DNA from 2 places in the Lelliottia sp. GFLA7 genome. Region 2 is predicted to be linked to the other one. Evidence: predicted binding sites of a transcription regulator. Region 2 holds the regulator's gene; the other holds the start of a gene.
What was found. Region 2 encodes PhoB, which activates phosphate uptake and scavenging genes when phosphate is short. Its sites were predicted from a motif close to CTGTCATAAAACTGNCNNAT; they were not measured.

Region 1: AC07RN_RS03290 (phosphoethanolamine transferase) is a predicted target of PhoB. The motif match lies at 7,981-8,000, and genes of this name have one in related genera.

What each region holds. Positions count from the first base shown of each region.
Region 1 is NZ_JBWLAQ010000001.1:674,564-683,818, reverse strand. Features, by position in the region: gene ybiO (mechanosensitive channel protein) at 1-764, opposite strand, end outside; gene glnQ (glutamine ABC transporter ATP-binding protein GlnQ) at 903-1,625, opposite strand; gene glnP (glutamine ABC transporter permease GlnP) at 1,622-2,281, opposite strand; gene glnH (glutamine ABC transporter substrate-binding protein GlnH) at 2,360-3,103, opposite strand; gene dps (DNA starvation/stationary phase protection protein Dps) at 3,466-3,969, opposite strand; gene rhtA (threonine/homoserine exporter RhtA) at 4,270-5,157, opposite strand; gene ompX (outer membrane protein OmpX) at 5,513-6,031, shown strand; gene AC07RN_RS03290 (phosphoethanolamine transferase) at 6,168-7,751, opposite strand; gene mntS (manganase accumulation protein MntS) at 8,030-8,158, opposite strand; gene mntR (manganese-binding transcriptional regulator MntR) at 8,342-8,815, shown strand; gene AC07RN_RS03275 (anion transporter) at 8,812-9,255, shown strand, end outside.
Region 2 is NZ_JBWLAQ010000001.1:1,102,592-1,111,846, reverse strand. Features, by position in the region: gene sbcC (exonuclease subunit SbcC) at 1-1,604, opposite strand, end outside; gene sbcD (exonuclease subunit SbcD) at 1,601-2,806, opposite strand; gene phoB (phosphate response regulator transcription factor PhoB) at 3,111-3,800, shown strand; gene phoR (phosphate regulon sensor histidine kinase PhoR) at 3,822-5,117, shown strand; gene brnQ (branched-chain amino acid transporter carrier protein BrnQ) at 5,527-6,846, shown strand; gene proY (proline-specific permease ProY) at 6,925-8,295, shown strand; gene malZ (maltodextrin glucosidase) at 8,429-9,255, shown strand, end outside.

The sequences.
Region 1 (9,255 bases), 430 kb from region 2:
GAGAAAGGCCGTAAATCCGCCACGCGTGGGCAAAACAGCAAACGTAAAAGCGCTTTGAAAAATTCAATCAGGGCGAAGGCGTTAAGGAATAGGCTTTGCTGAAAGGCGATGGTGTGGTTCCCGGCATCGAGATTATCACTGAGAATTTGACCGACAAACAGCGTCAGCGCCAGTAGCAGCAAATCGATAATGAACGCCCCGGCAATCATCAGCGGTAAGTGAAACCAGCTGCTTCTTTCCCGATTCTTTTTGCGTCCCCATTGCCCCATTTTGCGGTACAGCGGCCAGGCGCACAGACGCACCAGCCAGTAGAAGGCAAAGACCATCGCGGCCAGCATCAGAAAATGGCTGGCGGCGTTATTGAACGTTTGCGGATTAAAGGCCTTGTGCGGGGAACCGATCAGATTGCGATAGAGCTGAGCGAAGCGTGCTGATAGCGCGTCGCCATAATGACGGCCCACGTCGGTGACGTTTTCCAGCACGGTTTTTTGTTCAACCACGTCCGGAGGCGTGATTTTTGGGACCGGATCCTGCGGTGGCGTCGCAGCAACGGTACGGAGTTGTTCGATCAGCTCCTGGCGCGAGGTGTCATTCTCGAGCACATCCGCGAGCGCACTGTAGGCGGCTTTCTTTTGTTCAACGTCAGGTTCAGGGGCTGGCGTGGTTTGCTGGGAGGTTGACGCGCCGGTCGTGACGCCCGGAATAGTGACCGCCTGCGCGGGCGCGCAGAAAAGGCAAAACAGTAGCAGCAGGATCCACGGCACGGCTTCCTCCGATGAAGAAAATGCTCAGCAAAATGATAAGTATAGAAGGAGCACGGGGGAGGGAAGTTTTTGGGAACAATCTGGCATTAAAAAGCCGGGCGATAATGTGCCCGGCTTTGGATGATTAGCGTGAAAATATCAGGAGACGTGCTGCAAGAATTCCTGCAAACGCTGGCTCGGCGGATTTTCGATCAGCGCCTGCGGATTGCCATCTTCGGCAATACGGCCTTTATCAATGAAAATCAGACGGGACGCCACTTTCTCGGCAAAGCCGATTTCGTGCGTCACGATCACCATCGTCATGCCTTCTTCCGCCAAATCCTGCATAACTTTCAATACTTCATGACGCAGTTCTGGATCCAGCGCAGAGGTCGGCTCATCGAAAAGCATCATTTTCGGTTTCACCGCTAGCGCACGGGCGATTGCCACGCGCTGTTGTTGACCACCGGAAAGTTCAGAAGGGTAGTGATGCGCACGCTCGGCAAGGCCGACTTTCGCCAGCAGCTCTTTCGCCAGTTTCTCAGCTGCCGCTTTGTTGGCTCCACGCACGCGCAGTGGGCCGAACATCACGTTTTCCAGCGCCGTCAGGTGCGGGAACAGATAAAACTGCTGGAACACCATACCCGCTTCCTGACGAATCAAACGCTCGTCCACTTTCGGGTCGTTCACTTTCAAACCATCGACAAACAGATCGCCGCTGGTGATCTCTTCCAGCTTGTTGATGCAGCGCAGCAGCGTTGATTTACCGGAACCTGACGGCCCGATAATGACCACCACTTCGCCCTGTTTAATATTCAGATCGATATCGTGCAGCACTTTCGTGGGACCGAAGTGCTTGGAAACGTTTTTAAATTCAATCACAGGATTTTCATCCTTCTTTCAAGACGGCGCAGAACAAAGCTCAGCAGCAGCGTAATAATCAGATAAACCACCGCAACGGCGCTCCAGATTTCCAGTGCACGGAAGTTACCGGCAATGATCTCCTGGCCCTGACGGGTTAATTCAGCCACCCCGATAACGATAAACAGCGAGGTATCTTTGATACTGATGATCCACTGGTTGCCCAGCGGTGGCAGCATACGACGCAGAGCCAGCGGCAGAATAACGTGGCGAATGGTTTCGCGACGGGACAGGCCCAGCGCCAGACCGGCTTCACTGAAGCCTTTATGGATCGACAGCACCGCGCCACGGGTGATTTCCGCAATGTAGGCACCGGAGTTGATCATAATGGTCACGACCGCAGCGCTGAACGGATCGATGCGCAGATCGTTAAATGCCATAGGCAGGGCGAAGTAGATAAACATGACCTGTACGACGATGGGCGTACCGCGGATCACTTCGATGAAAACCAGTGCGATATGGTTTGCAATCCAGCCACCGTAGCTACGAGCGAAACCGGCCACAAGACCGATAATCAACCCGCCAGCCAGACCGAGGACCGAAATCCACAGGGTCATTTTAGCGCCTTCAAGCAAGAGAGGAATGGCAGGCCAGATGGCGCTCCAGTCAAACTGCATGATAATTTCCTGTAACCGTGGTTCTAAAAAATGCAGGGGCGAAAGCCGCCCCTGAGCGTACAACGTCTTTAATAATAATTATTTTGGTTCAGTACCGAACCATTTTTTGTAGATTTCGTTGTAAGTGCCGTTTTCACGCAGCGTTTTCAGCGCGCCGTTCACTTTATTACGCAGCTCGTCGCTGCCTTTAGGGAAAGCGATGCCGTACTGCTGTGCTTCCAGTGACTCACCAACCGCTTTGAACTTGCCGTTGCCTGCAGTTTTGATGAAGTACAGAATGTTAGGGGTATCGTGCAGTACAGCGTCAGCGCGGTTAGTGCCGAGTTCCATATAGGCGTTGTCGATGTTAGGGAACTGGCGCAAGTCTTTGGTTTTGATATTCGCTTTCGCGTAATCAACAGAACCGGTGCCGCTCTTCACTGCCACGATTTTGCCGTCGAGGTCTTTCACGCTTTTCACGTCGTTGTTGTCGGCTTTAACCATCAACAGCAGACCGCTTTTGTAGTAGCCGTCAGAGAATTCGATCGCTTTTTTACGTTCTTCGGTGATCGTGATACCCGCCAGCGCCAGGTCGATATTTTTGGTTTGCAGAGCCGGGATGATGCCGCTGAAATCCATTGGCTTCAGGGTGTAATCCAGTTTCAATTCTTTTGCGATTGCCGCCCACAAATCCACGTCAAAACCAACGTACTTATCACCCTGCTTGAATTCGAAAGGAACGAAAGCGGTGTCAGTTGCCACAACGAGTTTGTCTGCGGCCTGAGAAGATACCGCGAACGCCAGGGTAAGTGCAGCCAGTGAAACTTTTAATACAGACTTCATAGTATTTCCTTTTATATCCACGGGGCGATCCCCTGCGGGAGCAAACGGCTATATGAAAAAATCGTGCCAACTTTACAACCTATTGTTTTGCAAAGAGGATATATACTTACGTTGCACAATAATCGTTGCAAGAGTATCGATTTGCACCAAAGTGAGGCACTATTTTGGTGCGTTTCAATGTAGTCAATAGACGGAAGGATATTAAGCGCAATTAACGACGATAAAACAATCGTTCGTTAACGATTTTGTGAGGTGATTATTACAACTTTTTTACTTTTGCAGGCGTCGCAGGAAAAAGTGTGCACCATAAATGTGCAAAACCCCCACCGTAAGGCGAGGGTTTGATTGAAATTCCGTATGGATTATTCGATGTTAGATTCGATAAACCACAGGAACTGATCCAGGTCGCGGGAAGCCGCAGTCAGGATATCGGCTGTGTCTTCGTCTTTCGCTTCGCCAATGGCTTTGCGCACGTCGTTAGCAACGATGGCATAGCGATCGGCCAACTCTTTCAGGTGATCCTGTACAGAGTGAATGTCCAGCGGATAGCTTTTCAGCGCCGTTTTGCTGTTAATCACCTGGGTCGTACCCAAGGCCACACCGCCAAGCTGTACAGCCCGCTCCGCCATGGTATCAAGGTGAGTCACCAGCGCAGTACGGAAGCCATCCAGCATTTCATGGACGGCAATGAAGTTTGCGCCGCGCATGTTCCAGTGGGCCTGTTTGGTGATTAATGACAGGTCAATGAACTGGATCACCTGGCGATTCAGCAACTCAATCGTCGCTTTCTTATCACTGTCCGATACATCGTTGCGGGTATAAAGCAGATTAGACGCTTTCGTTTTTACCAGTTTAGCGGTACTCATAATCTCATATCCTCTTGATGTTTTGTGTTCCAGGTAATTACCGGAAATAAGTATAGCACCGCTTTTTCATTCTGCAGGGTTGACTGTGCCTATCGATTTAATAGTGATAATAATGTATTTTTTTAATGCATTGATTTTATAGGTTTTTATTTTATTTGTTGCGGATGAGTCTTAATTTCACGAAATCATGTGAAATACACAAAAATATTTCACCTTGATGACAAAGTATGTGCGGAAATAACGGGGGGCAAGAATTGGCGTATATTCTGCATGGCAAGAAACCATGCAGAATAGGGCATATTAATGTATGTCGATTTCTTTGATTTTAGGTTCAGATCGCATGGTCAGCGTTGAACCCATTGAGGCGGCAATAATCGAGCACAGCGCCAGCACCTGAACCAGCGTCAGGCTTTCGCCCAGAAATACCATGCCGGACATCGCCGCCAGTGCGGGTTCCATACTCATCAGCGTGCCGAAAATACGCGTGGGCAGCCGCGTCAGCGCAATCATTTCGAGTGAATAGGGCAGCGCGGTAGAGAGCACGGCGACCGCAAGGCCGATCGGCAACACAGACCATTGCCAGATGGATTCAGTCGCTTGCGCCATGCCGAGCGGAACAAAAATGATGGCGGCAATCAGTGAGCCTAACGCCACCGTGGCGGGCCCATGCTCTTCGCCTGCCCGTTGTCCTGTCAGGATATACACCGCCCAACAAGCGCCTGCACCCAGCGCCAGCGCGGCACCGGTTAAATCGACGTGGGAAATATTCTGCCCAAGCGGCAACAGGAACCACAGCCCAAGCACTGCGAGTACAACCCACACAAAATCCACGGGACGACGGGAAGAAAATAGCGCGACCGCCAGCGGCCCGGTGAATTCCAGCGCGACGGCAACCCCGAGCGGTACGGTTTGTATCGACAGGTAGAAGAGATAGTTCATCGCCCCCAGCGACAGGCCATAGAACAGCAGCGGCGGACGTTGCTCTTTTTTAAACCGCAAACGCCAGGGTTTAAAAATAATCACCAGAATCAGGGTGCCAAGCGCGATACGCAGCGCGGTCACGCCGGGTGCACCTATAATAGGGAAGAGCGATTTTGCCAGCGACGCGCCGCTCTGGATTGAGAGCATAGCAATAAGTATCACGACGATGGGCAACCAGACCGGCGCTTTACGAGACAAACCAGGCATCCTTTCTCCTGTCAATTTATGTCAAAGGGAGTAAAAGCCGCAGTGTAATGGAAATAAAAGGTGAGCGGTTGAGACTTTGTTGAAAAAAAGTTGCCGTAAATCCGTAAAATGGCGGCGAGTTGATGAATTTATCAGCTAATAGATTAGGAATAATCTGGATGAATGTAACGTCATTGACGCGCAAAATTAGCGAATAAATGTGGAAATTCGGAGTTATTTGAAAGAGATAGCTGCTCGTTGAAATGTTCTGTTACATCAAAGACTCGGTTAGACATTACGAATCACAAAGAGTTTCACCAGATTTTTTGATATATTTAAAACTTACGGATTTACTTGAAGCACATTTGAGGTGGTTATGAAAAAAATTGCATGTCTTTCAGCACTGGCCGCTGTTCTGGCTGTTTCCGCAGGTACTGCTGTAGCTGCTACTTCTACCGTTACCGGTGGTTACGCTCAGAGCGATATGCAGGGCGTTGTCAACAAAGCTAACGGTTTCAACCTGAAGTATCGTTACGAGCAAGACAATAACCCGCTGGGCGTGATCGGTTCTTTCACTTACACCGAGAAAGATCGCTTTGAAGATGGCGCATATAACAAAGCTCAGTACTACGGTGTTACCGCAGGTCCAGCTTTCCGCCTGAATGACTGGGCAAGCATCTACGGTGTTGTAGGTGTTGGCTACGGTAAATTCCAGCAGACCGAGAACGAAAGCCTGAACCGCAGCGCAAGCACTAGCGATTACGGTTTCTCTTACGGCGCAGGTATGCAGTTCAACCCAATCGAAAACGTTGCTCTGGACTTCTCCTATGAGCAGAGCCGCATCCGCAACGTTGACGTTGGCACCTGGATCGCAGGCGTGGGTTACCGCTTCTAATCACTTCGGTGATGAAATAAAAATCCGCCCACTGTGGCGGATTTTTTTTGAAGGTAACAGCAAAAACGGCAACCCTTGGGTTGCCGTTTTGTATTTGTACTTTCTCACACCTGGAGAGAGTAGCAGGCCGCACAAGTTAGCGACTTTTTATCTCAAACGCATCGGTCCCCAAATGCGTGTACTCCACTTTCTGTAACTTAAAGTTGGTAATGTAGGCAGGGGGCGCTTTCTTGTTTGATACAAACGGATAATTGTTGGCGATCTCTTTTGCTGAAATCCCGGTCCACTGCGCGAAAAAGTTCAGGAAATCGTTCGCTGACCGGCGCGCTTTAATCACACGATGCTTTTTATCATCGCTCGACAGCACCATAAACGGCACCTGAAAGTTCTGCTGAAACTTATCATCGTGCGCCAGGTACTGCACTGCTTTACCCCGTTCTTTGAACGCCAGACCATGATCCGAGAAGTACACCATAGAGAAGCTGTCACCCGTGTTTTGTAACTGGGTGTACAGTTTGCTCAACAGATCGTCGGTTTGCGTCATCGTATAGAGATAGCAGGACGTCTCTTTTGATTGCACGAATTCTGCGTATTTCCCCTGCGTGCGATCGCAAGCTTGCGGGTGCGATCCCATCAGATGCAGGACGATCAGCTGAGGCTGGGTGCGTTGAGAAGCAAATACCTGCGACGTCATCTTTAACAGGGCTTCATCTTTGGTGTTTTTATCCGCCTCGAAATCGCCATTTTTCAGAAACTGGGCTTCGTCTGCACGTTTGGCAATGCTGGCAATCGCCGTGTCATATTCACCGATTTGGCCCTGATTGGAAAACCACCACGTCTGGAAACCGGCACGGTTGGCCAGCGTGACAAAGTTATCCTGATACTGCGGTTTCCCATCGATCACGCGGCTTAACGTCAGGCCGAGTGACTTTTGCGTGGATCCGCTTGCTGCGATGTAATCCGTAAACAGCGTACCGTTCACTGAGCTGGCAAACGGTGTGTTATTCCAGTGACCGCCAAAGGCGCCCAGCGCATCGCGGCGTGCACTTTCGCCAATCACGACCACATAAGTATGGTACTTCGGCTTCACGGCCAGCACGTTCCAGGTGTCTTTCATGTTTGAAAGCTCAGCCATACGCGCCTGCTCGTCGATCACTTCTTTATTGTTCACCACGATATCTTTTACGAAGCGGAAAACCGGATAACCCGTGTCTTTCAGCTTGAAAACACCGCCCCATGCCAGGTTTTGTACCGGTGCGACAAAAAATGCCGCGATGCTTACGATCAGGCACAGGTTATCAATTTTGCTCCATGACTTTTTCTCTTGCGGCTGACGACGCACGGCAATCACGCCCAGCGCAAAAATGAACAGGCCAATGACGTAGCTGTACCACGGGAAAATCGTCAGGATCTCCGTCGACTCTTCCATATTGGTGGAGTGCAGCGCGAGCAGGGTATTAAAGTTGGGTGCGCCATAAGCCTGACCAAACGGGTAATACATTGCGGCAACCACAGAGCATATTCCCACCACCACTTTTTGCACACGCGGTGCGCTTCGCCACATCAGATGCAGCAGGCAGGTAAACGCAACGGCGTATAGCAGGCTATAGGGATAGCCAAGCGCAAAGTTAATCAGCAGTGATTGCAGAAAGTAGAATCCCGTCCACGGGCTTAAGGCCCGACTGCGGGTAACGATCGTGTCTTTCAGGGTTAAATTCATAGGTCACTATCATAAAACGCCATGTGCTCACCCTGGCGTCGAGGGTCAAAGCCTGCCTGACAGTGCGTGGAGAGGGAATGAGGGTCCGCTTCAGCGAGCCGCAAATGGTGCAGGGCTGCAAGAAGATAGAGCCAGTCGGCAATTAGGTCAACAGTTGCTAATAAGATGTTTTGCGAGAGGGGCTGCAAATCCGTAAAAAAGATCGGGGAATGGGGGGCAAACGACCAGAATACGTGGGGAATATGACAGAAAAATGAAGCAGCGTACCGCAACGCCGCTTAGTGATTGGGTTTGTCGTTCTGCTGTGGCTTGCCGTTAAAAATGTCGCATAGCATGTTCAACAGCATTAACCGCACTTTAAAGGGGGAGTGGCTAAACACGTTCATGCACCTCTTGAATTCGTTCATGTGACCTCCTGATTTCAGATCCCTTCGATCCGTGAAGGGTGACTGCATTACATACAGATATAGCACAGGCTATATTGTATAGCTATGGCTAATTCGTTAATTTTTTGTGCTTGTAGAGCTATGGTTTACACTGTGCGCTCTCGTTATAGGACGCCACGGGCGTCACCCCACTGAGGAAGTACAATGAACAGTCGCGCAGGTAAGCCAACTACAAAAAAAAAGACGCAACTGGTGAATGTTGAAGAGCATGTTGAAGGGTTTCGTCAGGTGCGTGAGGCGCACCGTCGCGAATTGATTGATGACTACGTCGAGCTGATTTCCGATCTCTTTCGTGAAGTCGGTGAAGCCCGTCAGGTGGATATGGCCGCGCGCCTTGGCGTTTCTCAGCCTACGGTCGCGAAAATGTTAAAACGCCTGGCGTCAGTAGGACTGATCGAAATGATCCCCTGGCGCGGTGTTTTCCTGACACCGGAAGGTGAAAAACTGGCCCAGGAGAGCCGGGAGCGCCATCAGATCGTCGAAAACTTTTTGCTGGTGCTGGGTGTGAGTCAGGATACGGCCCGTCGTGATTCGGAAGGGATCGAGCATCACGTCAGTGCAGAGACGCTGGAGAGATTCCGCGAATTTACCCTTAAATACGGTGCGCCCGCAGAATGAACATCCCTGGACTGCAGGCGCTTGCCCGAGATCGTTTTTTCCACCTTCTATTAGTCATTGGTGTCGGGCTGAGCTTTTTCGTGCCCTTTGCGCCAAAAAACTGGCCTGAGGCCATCGACTGGCACACGATCATCACCCTCAGCGGGCTGATGATGCTCACCAAAGGCGTAGAGCTCAGCGGTTATTTTGACGTGCTGGGGCGAAAAACGGTGCGTCGGTTTGCCACCGAGCGCAAATTAGCCCTTTTTATGGTGCTGGCCGCCGCGCTGCTATCCACGTTTCTGACCAATGATGTGGCGCTTTTCATCGTGGTGCCGCTCACCCTGACGTTACGCAAGCTGTGCGAAATCCCGGTTAACCGGCTGATTATCTTTGAAGCGCTGGCCGTTAATGCCGGATCGTTGCTGACGCCAATCGGCAACCCGCAAAACATTTTGCTG
Region 2 (9,255 bases):
ATCGCATCACGGCGGCGCTGGTTTTCTGTTATTTCCAACGCCTGGTATTGCTTCACCGCAGGATGCTCAGTTGAACCGCAGAGCAAGCAGGGTTTTCCCGCTTCAAGTCGGGCTCGATAACTCTCGAGATCTTTAATCTCAGCTTCTCGCTCGCATAAGGCTTTAACATCCAGAAAATGCTGGTGTTTCTCTTTATACTGCTGTCGACGCAGGGCCAACGTCTCGTTCAGTTTTATCTGCTCCGCCTGCGCCTTTTGCACGCTTTCCGCGTTTTGAACGATGCGTTTTTGCAGCGGTTGATAACGGGCATGAAGGGTGGTCAGCTGCTGGCGAGATGCACGCGACGCCGTTTGCTGGTCCATCGCCGCAGCGACTTCATCAGCGGTCAGCGTCAGGGCGATCTCTGGCGCGTTCGCCAGTTTTTGCCGCAGCTCGGTGATGCGCCCGGTCAGCGTCGCTATCTGGCTTTTGTCGCGATTAAGCTGAGCAAAATGCGCCCGCCAGCCTGCGATTTCCTGCCCCCACAGGCGGAAACGGTCATGCCCGGTTAGCCACTGTGTCAGTGCCGAACGCTCGGTTTGCAACCGGTCGCGGGTGCGCAGCGCACCGTTGCGAATGCGCGCGCGCAGTGCTGTCCGAGACAGTAAGCGAGTATTCACTTCCTGAGTCTGCTGTTGGGTTTGTGTGAGACGCGTCGTCTGTTCCTGCTGACGTTCCCAGAGTGGGCGCAGCACTGCGGCGGGCTGGGCGTGAAGCAATTTATCCAGGTCTGGTGCGGCGTCGGTGAGCGCCTGTTGCGCCTCCTGTTGCGAGGTTAACGCGCGCTGCTGTTCACGCTGGAGTTCCTCATGACGGGTCAACCAGTGAAAATCGCGCTGGTGATTCTGTTGCTGTACCAGCAGCATTTTCTCTTCGTCAGTAAGTGCCTGCAAACTCTGGGTGAGCTGCTGTTGCTGCTCTTCGCTCAGTAAAATCACACCAGCCGCTTGCGCTTCGCGCTTTTCGAGCTCCGTGCGTGCGGCTTTGTGTTGTTCAAAGACCCTTGCGGAAATCTGACCGTAAATCTCGGTTCCGGTAAGTTCTTCCAGCAGCTCGGCGCGTTCGCCAGGTTTGGCATTGAGGAAGGCGGCAAATTGCCCCTGCGACAACAGCATAGAGCGCGTGAAACGATCGTAATCCAGACCGGTCAGCGTGGCCGTTTGCTCAATTTTGTCTGTGGCTTTGTCAGACAGAATTTTACCGTCTTCGCAGCGCGCCAGCTCCACGCGCGGTGCCTGTAAATTCCCGTCAGGCTGATTACGCGCGCGGCTTTGGCTCCAGAAAGCGCGATAAGCGGTGCCCTTGACCTCAAATTCCACCTCTGCCAGACATTCAGCGGTGTCGCGCGTCATGAGATCATTTTGTGATTGTGTGACTTTATTCAGACGCGGCGTCTGGTGATACAGCGCGAGGCAGATGGCGTCGAGCAGGGTGGTTTTGCCTGCGCCGGTCGCGCCGGTAATTGCGAAAAGACCGTTACTGGCGAACGGCTCGGCGGTGAAATCAATTTTCCATTCGCTCTTCAGGGAGTTGATGTTTTTCAAACGCAGGCTGAGAATTTTCATGCGTTTTCTTCCTCATCATTGAGCGCATGCAGCGTATGGGTGAACAGCTCGTTCAGTCTGGCGCGCTGCGCGTCGTCAATCTCTTCCTGCGCCAGTCGGCGTTCAAAAACCTCTTCGACTTTCAGCTCGCTGAGCGTTTCGCGTTGCGCACTGAGCAGAATTTTCTCGCGCTGTTCTCGACTGCGGCGCACCAGTAAAACCTCAACCGGCAGCGTTTCCGTGAGTGCCTGGATTTTGCGCTGCATATCATGCAGATAGTCGTCTGTCGTGATTTCGATATCCAGCCAGACGGGCGGGATTTGCTCCACGTCGCGCCACTGCTCAAGCTGTGCGGTAATGGCCGCCAGATCGCCTTTTAGCACCGCCAGCGGCTGCGTCACCGGCACTTCCAGCGTGTCTACCGCGCTGAGTTTCCCGTCGATAAAACTGACCAGATGCACGCTTTTGGGTTTGCCCGTTTCGTCAAAGCTGAGCGAAATGGGCGATCCGCAGTAGCGAATATGTTCGCTGCCACCAATCTTCTGCGCCCTGTGGATATGGCCGAGTGCGATGTAATCGGCGGGTGGGAAATTCTGCGCCGGGAACGCATCCAGCGTACCGATATAAATTTCGCGTACCGCGTCACTTTTACTGGCGCCGACGGTGGTTAAATGGCCGGTGGCGATAACGGGCAGCGCCGCTTCACCGCGCAAGGCGCAGGCGTCGAAAAATTGCTGCTGATAGTAGTCGGTAATGGCCTGCAGCAGGTGCTTTTGCTTTTCGCCGCCGGTCAGACCGGCCTGACTTTGAACGATGTCACGTGGACGCAAAAAGGGAATCGGGCAGATAACGGCGCCCGGCGTGCCGTCGCGTTTTTTGATGATTTGCGGTGCGTGCCCGGCGTTTGCCACTACAGTGGTATTCAGAAAGGCCAGAATATCGCGTGACTCATTCAGCGTTGCCACCGAGTCGTGATTGCCCGCGACGATGACCAGATGACAGCCCGTTTTCTGTAAATTGACCACGAAGCGGTTATAGATTTCGCGCGCATAGCTGGGCGGCGATCCGGTGTCAAAAATATCACCGGCGACAATGATTGCGTCAACCTGGTGCGTCAGCGCTGTTTCCAGCAGCCAGTTCAGGAACGCTTCGTGTTCGGCCGCGCGGCTTTTGCTGTAAAAATTTTGACCCAGATGCCAGTCCGAGGTGTGAAGTATGCGCATAACAGATCCGTGGCAAAAAAAGGTGAAAGGGATTATACACTTGATCCTTCAGGCTGCCTCTGTGTTGGCTGCATCAGCTCAATCCTGATGATTACAGGTGTCAGCATGGGGCTGTGAGATGTGCCGACATGCGGCAACTTCGCGGCTTTTATGGCGATAAATGTCGAGGGAAGGGGAAATAACAGCTGTAATAAAACAATAGTTTGCTATTCATAGAGGCAATGTTTTTCATAAATCTGTCATAAATCTGACGCATAATGACGCCGCATTACAAACTTTTAACCTCAATAAGACAGGGTAAAGTATGGCGAGACGTATTCTGGTCGTAGAAGATGAAGCTCCAATTCGTGAAATGGTGTGCTTCGTGCTCGAACAAAACGGTTTTCAGCCGATAGAAGCTGAAGATTATGACAGCGCGGTGAATCAGCTGAACGAACCCTGGCCTGATTTGATTCTGCTTGACTGGATGTTGCCTGGCGGCTCTGGACTGCAATTTATCAAACACATCAAACGTGAAGCGATGACCCGCGATATTCCTGTCGTTATGCTCACGGCGCGCGGTGAAGAAGAAGATCGCGTGCGCGGGCTGGAAACGGGTGCAGATGATTATATCACCAAGCCGTTTTCACCGAAGGAGCTGGTGGCACGTATTAAAGCGGTGATGCGCCGGATTTCACCCATGGCGGTGGAAGAGGTGATTGAGATGCAGGGGCTGAGTCTGGATCCTACGTCGCATCGCGTGATGACGGGTGAAAATCCGCTCGACATGGGACCGACCGAATTTAAGCTGTTGCACTTCTTTATGACGCATCCGGAACGCGTTTACAGTCGTGAGCAGTTGCTGAATAACGTTTGGGGAACAAACGTGTATGTTGAGGACAGAACGGTTGATGTGCATATTCGCCGCTTGCGAAAAGCGCTGGAACACAGCGGCCACGATCGCATGGTGCAAACGGTGCGCGGTACGGGTTATCGTTTTTCGACCCGTTTCTGAACACTGACAGGAGTGTGACGCGTGCTGGAACGTCTGTCATGGAAAAGGCTCGTTTTTGAACTGATCTTATGCTGTCTCCCGGCCTTCATTTTGGGGGCTATTTTTGGCTATCTGCCGTGGTTTTTACTGGCGGCAGTGACCGGCCTGTTGATCTGGCATTTCTGGAATTTACTGCGTCTGTCGTGGTGGCTGTGGGTGGATCGCAGCATGACGCCGCCGCCGGGGAGCGGAAGCTGGGAGCCGTTGCTTTACGGCTTACACCAGATGCAGATGCGTAATAAAAAGCGTCGTCGCGAGCTGGGAAGCCTGATCAAGCGCTTTCGTAGCGGCGCAGAATCACTGCCGGATGCGGTGATCCTCACCACCGAAGAAGGGACGATTTTCTGGTGTAATGGTCTTGCACAACAGCTGCTTGGACTCCGCTGGCCAGACGATAACGGCCAGAATATCCTGAACCTTCTGCGTTACCCCGAATTCACGCTGTATCTGAAAAAACGTGAATTTACTCGCCCGCACAATCTGGTGCTGAATAATGGCCGTCACCTTGAGATTCGCATCATGCCTTACAGCGACAAGCAGTGGTTGATGGTGGCGCGTGATGTGACCCAAATGCACCAGCTTGAAGGGGCTCGTCGTAATTTCTTTGCCAACGTCAGCCACGAGCTGCGCACGCCGTTGACCGTGCTTCAGGGGTATCTGGAGATGATGCAGGAGCAAACGCTGGAAGGCGCGCCGCGAGAGAAAGCACTACATACGATGCGCGAGCAAACGCATCGCATGGAAGGACTGGTCAAGCAACTCCTGACGCTGTCGAAAATTGAAGCCGCCCCGACCCTGGCACTGAATGAAACTATTGATGTTCCGATGATGCTGCGCGTGGTGGAGCGGGAAGCGCAAACGTTGAGCCATAAAAAGCATCAGCTGACGTTTGAGGTTGATAGCGCGCTGAAAGTTCTCGGCAGTGAAGAGCAACTGCGCAGTGCGATATCGAATCTGGTCTATAACGCCGTAAATCACACGCCGGAAGGCACCCACATTGTAGTGCGCTGGCAGCATGTGCCGACGGGGGCCGAATTTAGCGTCGAAGACAACGGACCGGGCATTGGGCCGGAGCACATTCCGCGTCTGACTGAGCGTTTCTATCGCGTCGATAAAGCACGCTCACGACAAACGGGCGGCAGTGGGCTGGGCCTGGCGATTGTGAAGCATGCATTGAATCATCACGATAGCCGACTTGATATTCAGAGTACGCCGGGTAAAGGAACGCGATTCAGTTTTGTCATCCCGGAACGATTAATTGCCAAAAAAAGTGCCTGACAGCAGGTGTGTCAGCCTTCCTTTCCACAGGCCAGCGTTTGCTGGCCTGTTTGCTTTGCAGTCAAGCGAAACGCGGATGAATTTTATACGGCTGATGCTTTTTTGTTCGCATGATTAGCCATGAGTTTTTCTTATACTTAGCGGATTGTGCTGGTCTGTTTTCCCATGCTGGCATATTGTTCTGGTTTTAAGATCCCTCCTTGCCTTTAAACGTTATAAGCGTTTAAATTGCGCCCCATATACTGTCAGACCGACTGTATTTGCGCGGTAAACCGAAAAACTATTCTTCGCTGCGCCAGGACGGGAGCATATCCCGCTGAAATTGAGTTAATTTTCCGCCGTATCGTCCCGAGAGGGATGGCGAAAATCTCAACGTTTTCAACACCACATCCACAGGCAGTAAGGTTCTATGACCCATCATTTAAAATCGCGTGACATCATCGCGCTGGGCTTTATGACTTTTGCGCTGTTCGTCGGCGCAGGTAATATCATTTTTCCTCCCATGGTTGGCTTGCAGGCGGGTGAACACGTCTGGATGGCGGCGTTTGGCTTCCTGATTACGGCTGTGGGTTTGCCGGTGCTTACCGTTGTCGCACTCGCGAAAGTGGGCGGCGGCGTGGATAGCCTCAGCGCACCGATTGGCAAAGTGGCCGGTGTGTTACTGGCAGTCGTGTGCTATCTGGCCATCGGGCCGCTGTTTGCAACGCCGCGTACCGCGACGGTCTCCTTTGAAGTCGGTATCGCGCCGTTGACCGGTGACGGTCCGCTGCCGCTGCTGATTTACAGCGTGGTGTACTTCGCGATTGTCATTCTGGTTTCGCTCTATCCCGGTAAATTGCTGGATACCGTCGGCAATTTCCTTGCTCCGCTGAAAATTCTGGCGCTGATTGTGCTGGCGGTTGCCGCGGTGATTTGGCCTGCGGGTCCGATCAGCGATGCCATGGACGCTTATAAGAATGCGGCGTTCTCGAACGGTTTCGTTAACGGCTATCTGACGATGGATACGCTGGGTGCTATGGCGTTCGGTATTGTTATCGTCAACGCAGCACGTTCTCGCGGCGTGACCGAAGCGCGACTGTTAACGCGGTATACCGTCTGGGCTGGCCTGATGGCCGGTGCGGGTCTGGCACTGTTGTATCTGGCGCTGTTCCGCCTGGGTTCCGATAGCGCATCTCTGGTCGATCAGAGCGCAAACGGTGCCGCCATTCTGCATGCTTACGTTCAGCACACCTTTGGTGGCGCGGGCAGCTTCATGCTGGCGATTCTGATTTTCCTGGCGTGTCTGGTCACGGCCGTTGGCCTGACATGCGCCTGTGCAGAGTTCTTTGCGCAGTACGTTCCGCTCTCTTATCGCACGCTGGTGTTTATCCTCGGCGGCTTTTCGATGGCGGTTTCTAACCTGGGGCTGAGCCACCTGATTCAGGTCTCTATCCCGGTGCTGACCGCGATTTATCCGCCGTGTATCGTTCTGGTGGTGTTAAGCTTCACCCGCCCGTGGTGGAACAATTCCTCCCGAATTATTGCGCCTGCCATGTTTATCAGCTTTATTTTTGGTATCCTTGACGGGATTAAAGCGTCGGCCATTGGCGGTATACTTCCGGCCTGGACTCAGCGTTTACCGCTGTCAGAGCAGGGGCTGGCCTGGTTAATGCCTTCCGTTGTGGCGCTGATTCTGGCGATTATCTGGGATCGAGCAGCAGGGCGGCAGGTCACTTCCAGCGCGCATTAATCAATCACAAATTGTTTAACCACGGGGCTTATGGCCCCGTGGTTTTTTGTTTTTTTCGTGTTGAATGGCAAGATTTAAATGGAAAGCACTAACAAACTAAAACGTGGATTGAGCACCCGTCATATTCGTTTTATGGCGCTGGGTTCTGCGATCGGAACGGGTCTTTTTTATGGCTCGGCAGATGCCATCAAAATGGCCGGCCCGAGCGTCCTGCTGGCCTATATTATCGGCGGCGTGGCGGCGTATATCATTATGCGCGCGCTGGGCGAGATGTCGGTTCACAACCCCTCTGCCAGCTCATTCTCTCGCTACGCGCAGGAAAACTTAGGCCCGTTGGCAGGCTATATCACCGGTTGGACCTACTGTTTCGAAATCCTGATTGTGGCGATTGCCGACGTGACGGCCTTTGGCATTTATATGGGCGTCTGGTTCCCGCTGGTACCGAACTGGATTTGGGTGTTGAGCGTGGTGCTGATCATCTGCGGCGTCAACCTGATGAGCGTTAAGGTATTTGGTGAGCTGGAGTTTTGGTTCTCCTTCTTCAAAGTCGCGACGATTATCATCATGATTGCTGTCGGTTTTGGCATCATTATCTGGGGTATTGGTAACGGCGGACAGCCGACCGGGATCCATAATCTGTGGACCAACGGCGGCTTCTTTAGCAACGGTTGGCTCGGGATGGTGATGTCGCTGCAAATGGTGATGTTTGCCTATGGCGGTATCGAGATTATCGGGATCACCGCCGGTGAAGCGAAAGACCCGGAGAAATCCATTCCGCGCGCGATTAACTCCGTGCCGATGCGCATTCTGGTGTTCTACGTGGGAACGCTGTTTGTGATTATGTCCATTTATCCATGGAATCAGGTGGGCACTAATGGCAGTCCGTTTGTCCTCACTTTCCAGCATTTGGGCATTGCGTTCGCGGCCAGCATTCTTAACTTTGTGGTGCTGACGGCGTCATTTTCAGCCATCAACAGCGATGTATTTGGCGTGGGACGCATGCTTCACGGCATGGTAGAGCAGGGGAACGCACCGAAAGTGTTCGCCAAAACGTCGCGTCGCGGTACGCCGTGGGTCACCGTGCTGGTGATGACCGTTGCGCTGCTGCTCTCGGTTTATCTGAACTACATCATGCCGGAAAACGTCTTCCTGGTGATTGCGTCACTGGCGACCTTTGCGACGGTGTGGGTGTGGATTATGATTTTGCTGTCGCAGATTGCGTTCCGCCGCCGTCTGCCGCCTGAAGAGGTAAAAGCGCTGAAATTCAAAGTGCCGGGCGGCGTGCCGACGACGGTGGTTGGCCTGATCTTCCTGGTCTTTATTATCGGCCTGATTGGTTACCATCCGGATACGCGTATTTCGCTGTATGTCGGTTTTGCCTGGATCGCGCTGCTGCTGATCGGTTGGGTGTTTAAACGCCGCCGCGAGCGTCAGTTAGCACAAGCATAAAGAAACGTGCCCGACCTCTGTCGGGCATTTTTTCTCCTCCCCCATCCTCCTCCCCCAATAAACCTTTTCATGATGAGTGATCCTCCACTACGCTGTGGCAAGGTGGCCTCAATTTCATTAAAGGGGATTCGTGATGTTGAACGCCTGGCACCTTCCGGTTGCCCCATTTGTTAAGCAAAACAACGATAAGCTGGTGATAACGCTGTGGCTGACGGGGGAAAATCAGCCCCAGCGTGTCACACTGCGCGCAGAAGTCGATAATGAAGAAACGTCGCTGCCGATGCACAAACAGCGCAGTCAGCCACAGCCAGGCGTCACGGCGTGGCGGGCAACAATCGATTTACGCTCCGGTCAGCCACGTCGTCGCTACAGCTTTAAGCTGCTGTGGAATAACCGCCAGCTGTGGTTTACCCCGCAAGGGTTTAGCCATTTCCCGCCGACGCGAATGGAACAGTTTGCCGTCGATTATCCGGACAACGGTCCGCAGTGGGTTAACGATCAGGTCTTTTATCAAATCTTTCCCGACCGGTTTGCGCGTAGCGAAAAGCGGACGTCTGAGCAGGATAAGGTCTACTACCATCACGCTGCAGGGCACGATATTATTCGTAAAGCGTGGGATGAGCCGCTGACCGCTCAGGCGGGCGGATCGACGTTTTACGGCGGCGATCTGGATGGGATCAGCGAGAAACTGCCGTATCTGAAAAAGCTGGGCGTAACCGCGCTGTATCTCAATCCGGTATTCAAAGCGCCCAGCGTGCATAAATACGACACCGAGGATTATCGCCACGTTGATGAACAGTTTGGCGGTGACGAAGCCCTGCTGCGCCTGCGGCAAAATACGCGGCGTGAGGGAATGCGTTTGATTCTGGACGGTGTGTTCAACCATAGCGGCGATTCCCACGCCTGGTTTGACCGCCACAATCAAACGATGGGCGGCGCGTGTCACAACCCGGATTCACC